DNA from 2 places in the Pantoea sp. C1E2 genome. Region 2 is predicted to be linked to the other one. Evidence: predicted binding sites of a transcription regulator. Region 2 holds the regulator's gene; the other holds the start of a gene.

What was found. The regulator PurR, encoded in region 2, represses purine synthesis genes. The targets are predictions, from matches to a motif close to CANGCAAACGTTTGCNTG.
Positions count from the first base shown of each region.
Region 1: guaB (IMP dehydrogenase) is a predicted target of PurR. The motif match lies at 2,693-2,710, and genes of this name have one in related genera.

Region 1 covers NZ_JBSZHT010000002.1:3,413,273-3,419,557, forward strand. The annotation lists gene guaA (glutamine-hydrolyzing GMP synthase) at 1-1,093, opposite strand, end outside; gene guaB (IMP dehydrogenase) at 1,166-2,632, opposite strand; gene xseA (exodeoxyribonuclease VII large subunit) at 2,802-4,175, shown strand; gene ACXI0A_RS16350 (M4 family metallopeptidase) at 4,223-5,236, shown strand; gene ACXI0A_RS16355 (protealysin inhibitor emfourin) at 5,233-5,559, shown strand; gene ACXI0A_RS16360 (con-10 family general stress protein) at 5,665-5,847, shown strand; gene ACXI0A_RS16365 (glucose/quinate/shikimate family membrane-bound PQQ-dependent dehydrogenase) at 5,937-6,285, opposite strand, start outside.
Region 2 covers NZ_JBSZHT010000002.1:2,143,417-2,149,701, forward strand. The annotation lists gene cfa (cyclopropane fatty acyl phospholipid synthase) at 1-804, opposite strand, end outside; gene punC (purine nucleoside transporter PunC) at 1,114-2,316, opposite strand; gene punR (DNA-binding transcriptional activator PunR) at 2,425-3,336, shown strand; gene purR (HTH-type transcriptional repressor PurR) at 3,333-4,358, opposite strand; gene cydH (cytochrome bd-I oxidase subunit CydH) at 4,633-4,722, shown strand; gene ACXI0A_RS10505 (C40 family peptidase) at 4,808-5,596, opposite strand; gene ACXI0A_RS10510 (Grx4 family monothiol glutaredoxin) at 5,961-6,285, shown strand, end outside.

The DNA of each region.
Region 1 (6,285 bases), 1.3 Mb from region 2:
AGCCGCCCACGTTGTGGTGCGACTTGATCACGTGCGCTTTACCGGTGGCAGAAGCCGCAGACTCGATCACGTCAGGATAGATGGTGCCTTGCGCCAGCCACTTCACGTCTTCCAGGCGCAATGCTTCCTGGTCAAATACTTCAACGAACACGCGGCCGATGATCTTACGCTTGGCTTCTGGATCGTTCTCGCCAGCCAGTGCATCAAGGAAACGGGCTTCAGCGGCAACGTGAACGATGTTGAGACCAAAGTGGTCGCCAAACATGTCCATGACCTGCTCGGCCTCATTGAGACGCAGCAAGCCGTTATCCACGAATACGCAGGTCAGGCGGTCGCCGATGGCGCGGTGCAGCAGCATAGCGGTCACAGATGAATCCACGCCACCTGACAGGCCGAGGATCACTTTGTCTTCGCCAACCTGCTCACGCAGACGCTCTACCGCATCTTCGATGATCTTGGCCGGGGTCCACAGTGCTTCACAGCCGCAGATGTCGCGAATAAAACGCTCCAGCATGCGCAGGCCCTGGCGGGTATGCGTCACTTCCGGGTGGAACTGCACGCCGTAGAATTTCTTCTCTTCATTGGCCATGATGGCGAACGGACAGGTTTCGGTGCTGGCAACGGTTTCAAAACCAGCCGGGATAGCGGTAACTTTATCGCCGTGGCTCATCCACACGTCGAGCAACGGTTTGCCGGCAGCGCTGATGGCATCTTCGATGTCACGGACCAGCGCGCTCTGCGTCAGCACTTCGACCTGCGCATAACCAAATTCACGCTCGTTAGAGCCTTCAACTTTGCCGCCCAGCTGCATCGCCATGGTCTGCATGCCATAGCACACGCCCAACACCGGCACGCCAGCGTTAAACACGTAATCCGGTGCGCGCGGGCTGTTGTGCTCAGTGGTGCTTTCCGGGCCACCTGACAAAATGATGCCATTTGGGTTGAAACCACGAATCTGCTCTTCGGTGACATCCCACGCCCAGAGTTCGCAGTAGACGCCCAGCTCACGCACGCGGCGCGCGACCAGTTGCGTATACTGAGAACCAAAATCGAGGATCAAAATGCGATGTTTATGAATATTTTCAGTCGTCATTGAGGCGTTTCCATTGGGATGGACTTAATAATAAAAGCGCCCGGCAGGTGCCGGGCGTTGAATCTTACGGGATTATGAACCCATGCGGTAGTTCGGTGACTCTTTGGTGATGGTCACGTCGTGCACGTGGCTTTCATTGATGCCTGCGCCACTGATGCGCACGAACTCCGCTTTAGTGCGCAGGTCGTCGATTGTTGGGCAACCGGTCAGGCCCATGCAAGAGCGCAGACCGCCCATTTGCTGGTGCACGATCTCTTTCAGACGGCCTTTGTACGCGACGCGACCTTCGATACCTTCTGGTACCAGTTTGTCAGCGGCGTTATCAGTCTGGAAGTAACGGTCAGAAGAGCCTTTAGACATCGCGCCCAGTGAACCCATACCGCGGTAAGATTTGAACGAACGGCCCTGATACAGCTCGATCTCGCCAGGAGACTCTTCAGTACCTGCCAGCATAGAACCGACCATCACAGCCGCAGCGCCCGCCGCGATCGCTTTGGCGATATCGCCAGAGAAGCGAATACCACCATCAGCCACAACCGGGATGCCGGTGCCTTCCAGCGCAGCAACCGCATCAGAAACCGCAGTGATCTGTGGAACACCCACGCCAGTCACGATGCGCGTGGTACAGATTGAACCAGGACCAATACCGACTTTAACCGCACTCACGCCCGCTTCGGCCAGTGCCAATGCACCTGCACCGGTTGCCACGTTGCCACCGATGATGTCGAGATTCGGGTATTTAGCACGGGTTTCACGGATACGTTGCAAAACTCCTTCAGAGTGACCGTGTGAAGAGTCAATCAGCAGCACGTCAACACCGGCAGCCACTAACGCATCAACACGCTCTTCGTTACCTGCACCCGCGCCAACCGCAGCACCTACGCGCAGACGGCCTTCCGCATCTTTACAAGCGTTAGGTTTACGTTCTGCTTTCTGGAAATCTTTAACAGTAATCATGCCCAGCAGGTGGAAGCTATCGTCAACAACCAGCGCTTTCTCAACACGTTTTTCGTGCATTTTCTGCAGAACGATGTCGCGTGCTTCACCCTCTTTCACGGTGACCAGACGCTCTTTCGGCGTCATCACTGCGGAAACTGGCAGGCTCAGGTCAGTCACAAAACGCACGTCACGACCGGTAATGATACCGACCAGTTCGTTGTCGGTGTTTACAACCGGATAACCCGCAAAGCCGTTGCGCTCGGTCAGCTCTTTCACTGCCGCCAGTGCGGTGGTAGGCAGTACAGTTTGCGGATCGGTCACTACGCCACTTTCGTGTTTTTTAACCTTGCGAACTTCATCCGCCTGGCGCTCAATCGACATGTTTTTGTGGATAAAGCCCAGACCGCCTTCCTGTGCCAGTGCAATCGCCAGACCGGCTTCGGTCACGGTATCCATTGCAGCAGACAGCATAGGGATGTTCAGACGGATGTTTTTCGTCAGTTGGGTGCTGAGATCAGCGGTGTTTGGTAGCACAGTGGAGTGAGCTGGAACGAGCAGAACGTCGTCGAAAGTGAGGGCTTCTTTAGTGATTCTTAGCATTGCAATATCTCCACCTGGGGGCGATTAAAACAGATAAAATATTGCCGCGGCATTATACAGGCCGAAATCGATTGCCTCCAGTGTTTTTTAGGAAAAAGTCTTGATCCTCCGGGTGAGCAATGTAGTATCGGTTGATTAACCCTCTGATTTAAAGTTTGATCTACATCACATGTCGCTACCGCCAACCGCCAATATTTTTACTGTCAGCCGCCTGAATACCACGGTGCGCCAACTGCTGGAAAATGAGATGGGCCTGGTGTGGCTCAGCGCTGAAATTTCAAATTTTACTCAGCCCTCTTCCGGTCACTGGTACTTCACGTTAAAGGATGATGGCGCACAAGTTCGCTGCGCGATGTTCCGCAACAGCAACCGTCGCGTTACTTTTCGTCCACAGCATGGTCAGCAGGTTTTAGTTCGCGCCAGCATTACGCTGTATGAGCCGCGTGGCGACTATCAGCTGATTATTGAAAGCATGCATCCGGCTGGCGAAGGCTTGTTGCAGCAGCAGTTCGAACAGCTTAAAGCACGACTGGCGGCCGAAGGGTTATTTGATCAGCAATTTAAGCAATCGCTGCCCGATCCGGCGCGTCAGGTAGGCGTGATCACCTCCGCGACCGGCGCCGCGCTGCATGATGTGCTGCGCGTACTGCATCGCCGCGATCCGTCGCTGCCCGTGATTATCTATCCCACGCCAGTGCAAGGTGTCGATGCGCCCGCAGCCATCGTGCGCGCCATTGAACTGGCGAACCAGCGTGATGAATGTGATGTGCTGATCGTCGGCCGTGGCGGCGGCTCGCTGGAGGATTTGTGGAGCTTCAACGACGAGCGCGTGGCGCGCGCTATCTTTGCCAGCCGCCTGCCGATCGTCAGTGCCGTGGGTCACGAAACAGACGTCACCATCGCCGACTTTGTTGCCGACCTGCGCGCCCCTACCCCTTCTGCAGCGGCGGAAATCGTCAGCCGCAATCAGATAGAGCTATTGCGCCGTTTGCAGTCGCAGCAGCAGCGTATGGAAATGGCGATGGATTTCTACATTGCTGAGCAGCAGCGTCGCTTCACCCGCATTCAGCACCGCTTACAGCAGCAGCACCCGCAGCTGCGCCTGGCACGTCAGCAAACCACGCTGTTCCAGTTGCAGCGCCGCCTGGGCGAAGCGATGGATCAGCGCCTGCGCATGGCCAATCGCCAGCAGGATCGCGTGTTACAGCGCCTCAATAATCAGCAGCCGCAGGGGCGTATTCTGCGTGCGCAGCAGCAGATGCAGCAGTGGCGGTATCGCCTGCAGCAGGGCATGGAGAAGCAGCTGAATCACAATCGTCAGCGCTTTGGCAATCTGGCGGCACAACTCGAGGGCGTCAGTCCGCTGGCGACTCTGGCTCGCGGTTTTAGCGTGACAACGGATACCCAAGGCCAGCTGGTGAAGAAAACCCAACAATTGCATAAAGGCGATTTACTGCGCACCCGTCTGGATGATGGCTGGGTGGAAAGCCAGGTGACCGCCCTTGAGCCACAGAAATCACGCAGTCGCAAAGCACGTTCCTAGCTGAAAAACTATACTTCTGGCATGTTCCCTCACGGCCAGGAGTTCCTATGACCTACAGCGTTATTCCTCCGTATATTCTTCGCAATATCATTGACCACTGCTCGGGTGCGCCACAAGAGTCTGCTCGCCGCACCCTAACTCATGTTCAGCAATTGATGGCCGAACACAACCATAAAGCGGCCAGCGCGGCCACCTCACAGCCCGGCACCGTGCTGCGTGCCATCTATGATGCTGAAAATACGCAAAATCTGCCCGGCACCTTAATCCGCGATGAAGGCCAGCCGGGCAATGGCGACGTTGCGGCTGAAGAGGCCTGGAATTATCTCGGCATCACCTACGATTTCTACTGGCAAATCTTCAAGCGCAATTCACTGGATAACAAAGGCCTGAAATTGGATGGCTCCGTGCATTACGGCAAGGAGTATCAAAACGCCTTCTGGAACGGTCAGCAGATGGTGTTTGGTGACGGCGATGGTGAGATCTTTAACCGCTTTACCATCGCACTCGATGTGGTGGCGCATGAACTCACCCACGGCGTGACCGAGAACGAGGCAGGACTGGTTTACTTCCAGCAGTCTGGTGCGTTGAATGAATCGATGTCTGATGTGTTTGGCTCGCTGGTGAAGCAGTTCCACCTGCAGCAAACGGCGGATCAGGCTGACTGGTTGATCGGTGAGGGGTTGTTAGCCGCTGGGATTAAAGGCCGAGGACTCCGCTCCATGTCCGCACCCGGCACCGCCTACGACGATCCGAAACTCGGTAAAGATCCCCAGCCCGCTGATATGGATCACTACATTGAAACCCGCGATGACAACGGCGGTGTCCATCTCAACTCTGGCATTCCCAATCGCGCGTTTTATCTCGCCGCGAAGGCGTTAGGCGGCTTTGCCTGGGAGTTAGCGGGCCACGCCTGGTATGACACCCTTTGTGACAAGACACTGCCGCAGGATGCCGATTTTAGTACCTTTGCCGGCTTTACCGTGCAGCACGCTGGAAAAAGGTTTAATCGTTCGGTGGCGGAGGCGATTCAATCCGCCTGGCAACAGGTAGGCGTAACGTGAATATTCAACTGACTGATGACGCCATCATTGAACTGGCGCGTGAAGGCGGCATTGCTTTTATCCCCAATCTGCGTGGCGAACGCCGCTTTGCCCTGGCGCAACTGCCAGAACCGCAAAAACAGCGGGTGTGTAACGTGCTGGAGCAAGCGCTGCCACTGGGCGAACCGGAAGATCAGGCGGCGAATCTTGGTCGCGGCGACCAGCGCTATTTTCGTATTCAAATCACCTATGCCACGCATCATGAAGCAGGCTCCATCGTGATTTTGATTCCTGAAACAGCGGCATCGCCTGAATTAGAGGCACTTTGGCGCGACGGCCAGTGAAGAACTCGGAGATCTCCCAAAGCAAGCTCTAACTTACTGACTATAATCATTAATGTGGCTAGCTAGTCCACGTCGAAGAAAACACCCTTAGATGAGGTCTCTGCTATGACACAAAAGAAGCAAAGAGGTGGTGCCGGGAACTTTGCAGAGGACCCGGAGCGCGCCAGGGAAGCAGGTAGTGCTGGCGGCAAAGTCAGTGGGGGCAATTTCAGAAACGATCCTGAAAGAGCCAGGGAAGCTGGAAGAAAAGGAGGACAAAAAAGCCGTCGCCCCTCCAAGCAGCAGTGAATAAGGTACCTTTAGGGACGTTGTGCGCCACGGATGGTTAATAAAAAAAAGGCCGACATCATGATGTCGGCCTTTCTCATTACGGCAACTTACTTGCTGTCTGGCAGCGCGTAAGCAATCACGTAGTCACCACGGTCTGGTGACTGACGTGCGCCACCCGCGGAGATCAGGATGTACTGTTTGCCATTCTTCGGCGAAACGTAGCTGATTGGACCGCCCTGGCTGCCGACTGGCAGGCGTGCTTTCCACACTTCTTTACCGGTTGAGCTATCGAAGGCGCGCAGATAGTAATCCTGCGTACCGGCGATGAACACCAGGCCACCCTGAGTCGCTAAGGTGCCACCCAGCGTTGGCATACCGATTGGCATCTGTGCACGCATCTTAATACCAAATGGACCAGTATCCTGCACGGTACCGACCGGAACCTGCCATACGATC
Region 2 (6,285 bases):
AATGGTGTGCAGTAAAAATATGCCGTCTGGTTTGAGATTGCGATCGGCAACGTCAAAATAAGTGGCATAGTTTTTCGGCCCCACGTGTTCGAACATGCCGACTGATACGATGCGATCGAACTGCAAATTCAAATCACGGTAATCCTGCAGCAAAATAGTGACGTCGAGCCCTTCGCAACGCTGCTGCGCCAATTTCTGTTGCTCAGCAGAAATGGTCACGCCATGGACTTTGGCACCGTAGTTGCGTGCAGCAAATTCTGCCAGCCCGCCCCAACCGCAGCCGATATCGAGCAGCGTCATGCCCGGCTCAAGCTGAAGCTTGCGGCAAATCATATCCAGTTTGGCAGACTGAGCCTGTTCCAGTGTTTCAGCGTCTTTCCAGTAACCGCAGGAGTACTGCATAAAGGGATCGAGCATCAGTGAAAAAAGATCGTTACCGAGATCGTAATGTTCTTTACCGACAATCCAGGCACGTTTTTTCGACTGTAAATTGGTTAAACGCGCGGCCGCAATACGCAAGGTATCTTTAAAATGACGTGGGAGTTGTTTATCCAGATGTTGTTGCAGAACGCGATGGAAAAAGACATCCAATTGTTCGCATTCCCACCAGCCATCCATATAACTTTCACCCAGACCTAGCGATCCTTCCTGCAAAACACGTTTAAAAAAATCCGGATGCTTGACCTGAATATCCCAGGGGCGTGTGCCATTGACTGCAACATCAGCGCGTTCCAGTAATTCGTTGACGATGCGAAACCAGTGGTTTTCTTCAAGGCTCACTTCTTCTATACACGATGAACTCATAGCTTCTCCATCACCTTTCCGATTTGAACCTGTGGAAATAATAGTCAATTTCCTTAGGCCTGTGAGAGAACTCACGGAAAATCCGTGCGCCAGATATCCGACGTTTTACAGAGGTATGAATCTGAATAGAAATGTCTGGCACCAATCAGGAGAGGAAGATCGTGCAGACGCCATCCCAGCGACAGAGTCGCTTAAAATTAATGCAATTATGTTATTGATTTGTTACAGAAATGCTGACCCACTGAGTATATGCTCACGTGGGTCAATATTCAACGAGTTATCGTTAGTTTGCTAACGATAATCGTTGCATCAGTGATTATCTTCGCAGGGACGGGAGGTGTGAGCAATATCACTTTGTGCGTTTAAGCTGCGTTGCCAGATGAAGCCGGCCCAGGCCAGCACTACCGTGGCAACCATCACCAGTGTGGTGTTATAGAGCGCCTGTTCTAATCCGGCCGAAACTACCAGGCTGGCAATAAAGCACAGGCCCAGTTGTAACAGGTTTTGTAAGCCTGCTGCTTTGCCTGTGGCGTGCGGGAAAGGCGCTAAGGCGCTGGAAACGACAATCGGATAGATGGCGCCATTAGACAGTGCCATACCGCAGAAAGGCAGCAGCAGTGCAATCAAAGAAGGCGCGGGCATCATCGCGACAACAAACAGACTCAAAATACTCAGGCTATACAGCACCAACAACCACGGCAGCAACTGTGATCCCTGATATCGGCTCAGCATCGCACGGCAACTAAAGCCACCAATCAGAAACGCAATAGTTTGTGGAATGTAGCTCAGACCAATATCGGCGGGAGTTAAACCCGCAGAAGCCAGAATAAACGGCGAACCGGTTAGCCAGGCAAAGAAACTGGCGGAACAGGCGGAGTAAATCAGCACGTTACCGCTGTAGATGCGCGTGGTGAGCAAATTCAGCCAGCCGGGTTGCGGCGTATTATCAGCTTTGGTTTTTTTAGGCGCGGCAAGCTGAAATGTACCGATGATCAGCAGCACGGTGATAATTGTCAGCGCGATAAAGATGCTACGCCAGTGGAAATGACCCATCAGCCACGCGCCCAGTAGAGGTGCCAGAGCGGGGGATAGGGCAACCAGCGGCATAATGGTGGCGAAAACTTTGTTGGCCTGGGCTTTGGGGTAGCGATCGACTACCAGCGCCTGCCAGCTTACGGCGGCGGCACACACGCCCACAGCCTGCACAAAGCGCAGTGCCAGCATCATGTTAACGTCGGTCACCCACAACATCCCGAGGCAACCCAAGGCAAAAATCGTTAAACCTGCCAATAAAATCGGTTTACGTCCAAAGCGGTCTGACAGCGGCCCCCAAAATACCTGTGCGCAGGCAAATCCACCGAGAAAAAGACTGAGGCTGGCGCTAATGGTGCCCGGCGCGGTGGCAAAGTCACGCTGCATATCTCCAAAAGCAGGCAGATACATATCCGTGGCGAGGAAGCCGAGCATGCTGAGCACGGCAAGATAGGGCATAAATCCTTTTGACGACAACATAGTGTTTCTCATTGGCAGATTGAACGCCGGGGAGTGTAAAAGAGTGCGTCATTCTTTGTGAAACGCTAATATTTGCGCAGTGCTGTTAAAATTTTTGAAGGCTAAAATATGTGGTCTGAATATGCGCTGGAAGTGGTTGATGCGGTCGCGCGCAATGGCAGTTTTAGTGCGGCGGCGCAGGAGTTACATCGCGTGCCCTCTGCCATAAGCTATACGGTGCGCCAGTTGGAAACCTGGTTGGCGGTGCCATTGTTTGAACGTCAGCACCGTGAGGTGGTTTTAACCCCGGCGGGCGAGCATTTTGTACGTGAAGGGCGATCTGTTATCAAAAAAATGCTGGCAACACGCAGACAGTGTCAGCAACTGGCGAATGGCTGGCGTGGACAGCTCAGTATTGCCGTGGATTGCATTGTAAAACCACAGCGTACCCGGCAGCTGGTGAAGGACTTCTACCGTCATTTTCCGGACATGGAATTGATCATCAGCTACGAAGTGTTTAACGGTGTATGGGATGCCCTGGCCGACGGGCGTGTTGATGTGGCGATTGGCGCCACTCAGGCGATTCCGGTGGGTGGCCGTTTTGCATTTCAGGATATGGGCGCCCTCAACTGGCGTTGTGTGGTCAGTCCCGGCCATCCCCTGGCGGCGCATAGCGATCTCAATGAAGAGGCGCTGCGTGCCTGGCCATCACTGGTGCTGGAAGATACGTCTCGCGCATTGCCAAGACGCATGACCTGGACGCTGGATAATCAGCGACGTCTGGTGGTGCCAGAGTGGGAAACGGGGATGGATTGTTTACAGGCGGGACTGTGCGTGGGGATGGTGCCGGGCCACCTGGCGCGGCCATTACTTGATAGGGGGGCGTTGGTTGAGCTATCACTGCCGCAGCCGTTTCCGGAAAGTCCCTGCTGCGTCAGTTGGTCAGAACAGCGCGCGTCACCGGCGCTGGCGTGGTTACTCGCTTATCTCGGCGATGCGGAAACGCTGAACCACGAATGGCTCAGCGAAAATCAGCCTTAACGGCGGTAATCGCGGAACGGACCGTCCCCCACGGAACGTCGCTCAATCAATGTTGGCTGCACCTCAATGGTCTGTGGCTCTTCGCGCTTGCTGGTGATGCGATCCAGCAGCATTTCGAGGGCCTTTTTGCCCAACTCCGCTTTCGGTTGGTGGACTGTGGTGAGCGCAGGGGTGAAATAACGGGCGTTGCGCACGTTATCATAGCCAATGACGGAGATATCCTGCGGCACGCGCAGTCCCATCTCATCGGCGGCACATATCGCGCCCATCGCCATGATATCGCCACCGCAGAACACGGCAGTCGGACGCTGCTTCTGATTGAGAATTTGCTGCATCGCCTGATAACCCGATTCTGGCTCGAAGTCGCCCTGAACCACCCACTCCGGACGCACAGTTACGCCGGCTTCGCTCATCGCCTGCAGAAAGCCTGCATGACGACCGCCGCCCGTGTTGCGTTCCATCTGACCCGGAATCGCACCGATATCTCGGTGGCCACGCTCGATAAGGTAGCGTCCGGCCAGATAACCGCCCTGGAAGGCGTTATCCTGCACGGTATCGGTGAAGTCGCCACGCGAGGCGCCCCAGTCCATGACCACCATCGGAATATTGCGGTTCTCTTCCAGCATCTGCAGCAGATCGGCAGGATACTCAGAGCACATCACCAACAGACCATCAACGCGCTTTTGCGCCATCATTGAGAGGTAAGCACGCTGCTTTTGCAGATCGTTATGCGCGTTACCCAGAATCAAGGTGTAGCCGCGTTCAAAACAGTGGTTTTCAACCGCTTCGATGATTTCGGCAAAATAGGGCGCTTCGCTGGACGTGGCTAACAGTCCCAGCGTTTTGGTGTGATTCACCTTCAAACTGCGCGCAACGGCGCTCGGCGAATAGTGTAGTTCTTTAATCGCTTCCCATACGGCGTTACGCGTTTCTTCTGCGACAAAACGCGTTTTGTTGATGACATGCGAAACGGTGGTGGTGGATACCCCAGCGCGTTTCGCTACATCTTTAATTGTTGCCATGAAAAAGGTACTCCCCGGCTTATCACAACTCACTGATAAGTATATTGTTAAACGTTTGCGTCTGCGAAGGGTTTTACGCCCTAAAATGGGGGGCAAATCTGCCGTTTCAGGCAGGGAAAATCACTTCAGCAGGCTGTAAATACAGCATGCGCAAAATCAGTTGCGCAACGAAAGGCGGCGATTCTAGCAAGCCAACGCGGATAAGACGAGATTTTTGCCCACCGCTGTGCGAAAATTGTTTTAACCCTAATAAATGTGTGACTAAGGAGTAGTGATGAGTACAGATCTAAAGCTGGCGCTAATGACCACGGTTGGCGCACTGTTGATGATTATTGCGTTTAGCTTTACAGCCATTCTTCATTAATACAAAACGCATCAATAAAAAAAGCCGGCACTGATTAAGCGTCCGGCTTTTTTTGTGGCCAATGCCACAGAATGTTGCGCAACAACTAGCGAATGGTTTTTGGTGTCATCATACGGCGCGCACCCACATAGTGTTTCTGCCAGTAGTCTTCGCCTAATGCGCTAATCTGAATGTCTTTACCAGTACGGGGTGACTGTATAAATTTACCGTTGCCGAGGTAGACGCCAACATGATCGGCCGTCCCGCGGTTATTAATGCGGAAGAACACCAAATCCCCTTTTTCCAGCAGCTCGCGCTTAATGGGCGAGGCATCGTGCAGGTGATACATCTCATTCGCCGTGCGCGGGAATTTGTATTTCACGAGATCTTTATAGGCATACCACACCAGACCACTGCAATCGAAACCGGTGTGTGGGGAAGTGCCGCCCCACTGATAAGGTTTACCCAACTGTCCCATCAGCTTCGTCATGGCGGTTTCACGAGCTTTCTGATAGCGCAGACGGTGGGTTTTGCTCATCTTGATGCCGGTCAGCCCCTGAACTTCATCATCCACATCAGCAGACTTTTTCGCGAGGCGTTGATGGCCATACTTTTTCGATGGCGATTTAAGCAGGGATTTTTTGCGGCTGGTTTTGTTTAAGGCGGTTTCGGTCTTAGTCTGCTTTTTCAGCTTGAGTTTCTGCACGGTAGTCGTCAGGCGAGACTTTTTAGCCGTTGTTTTAACCGGGCGTCGCTTGCGGCGCTCATCTTCGCGCGCACTTTTTTTCTCGGCATTATGCAAACTGGCATTAATCGGGGCATGCTGGGAAGCAGAAGCCACGTTAAAAAACAGTTGCGCAAAAGCCAGTATGAAAAGCGTAATCAGTAAACGCATAGTCCGGTTACAGGTTAAGCAGTCTGGCAAAAAGCAGGCTGCGGCAGAGTAAGAGAAATCTGATCAACGATCAGCGCCGAAGCAATTCTAATCCACTTTTTTTCTAAAAGGTAAGGCCTTTTTCTATTAATCTGTTACCAGGTGGATAATGTCGCTAAATTGAGCGATTTCAGCTGTTTAACGCAGCGAAATTATTGCTAATTATTAATTTGTTCATGCTTATTAATGATAGGGAAATGTTATCTATCCTGTTTGAACTTAACAAACATGGCGATCAGCAGGTCGGTAACGCAAAATCCCGTTTTCAGTGTGGGGCTGAAGTCGCTACAATAAACAAACACGAAGTGAAGGATTAAGGAAGGCAATAATGAGTACTGTTGAAAAAATTCAGCGCCAGATCGCAGAAAACCCGATTCTGTTATACATGAAAGGTTCCCCGAAACTGCCAAGCTGCGGTTTCTCTGCACAAGCTGTGCAGGCGCTTTCTGCCTGTGGTGAGCGCTTCGCGTATGTCGATATCCTGCAGAACCCGGATATCCGTGCTGAAATGCCGAAATTTGCTAACTGGCCAACCTTCCCGCAACTGTGGGTTGATGGTGAGCTGGTCGGCGGTTGCGACATCATCGTTGAGATGTTCCAGCGTGGCGAATTGCAGCCGCTGGTGAAAGAAACCGCTGAGAAGTATAAAG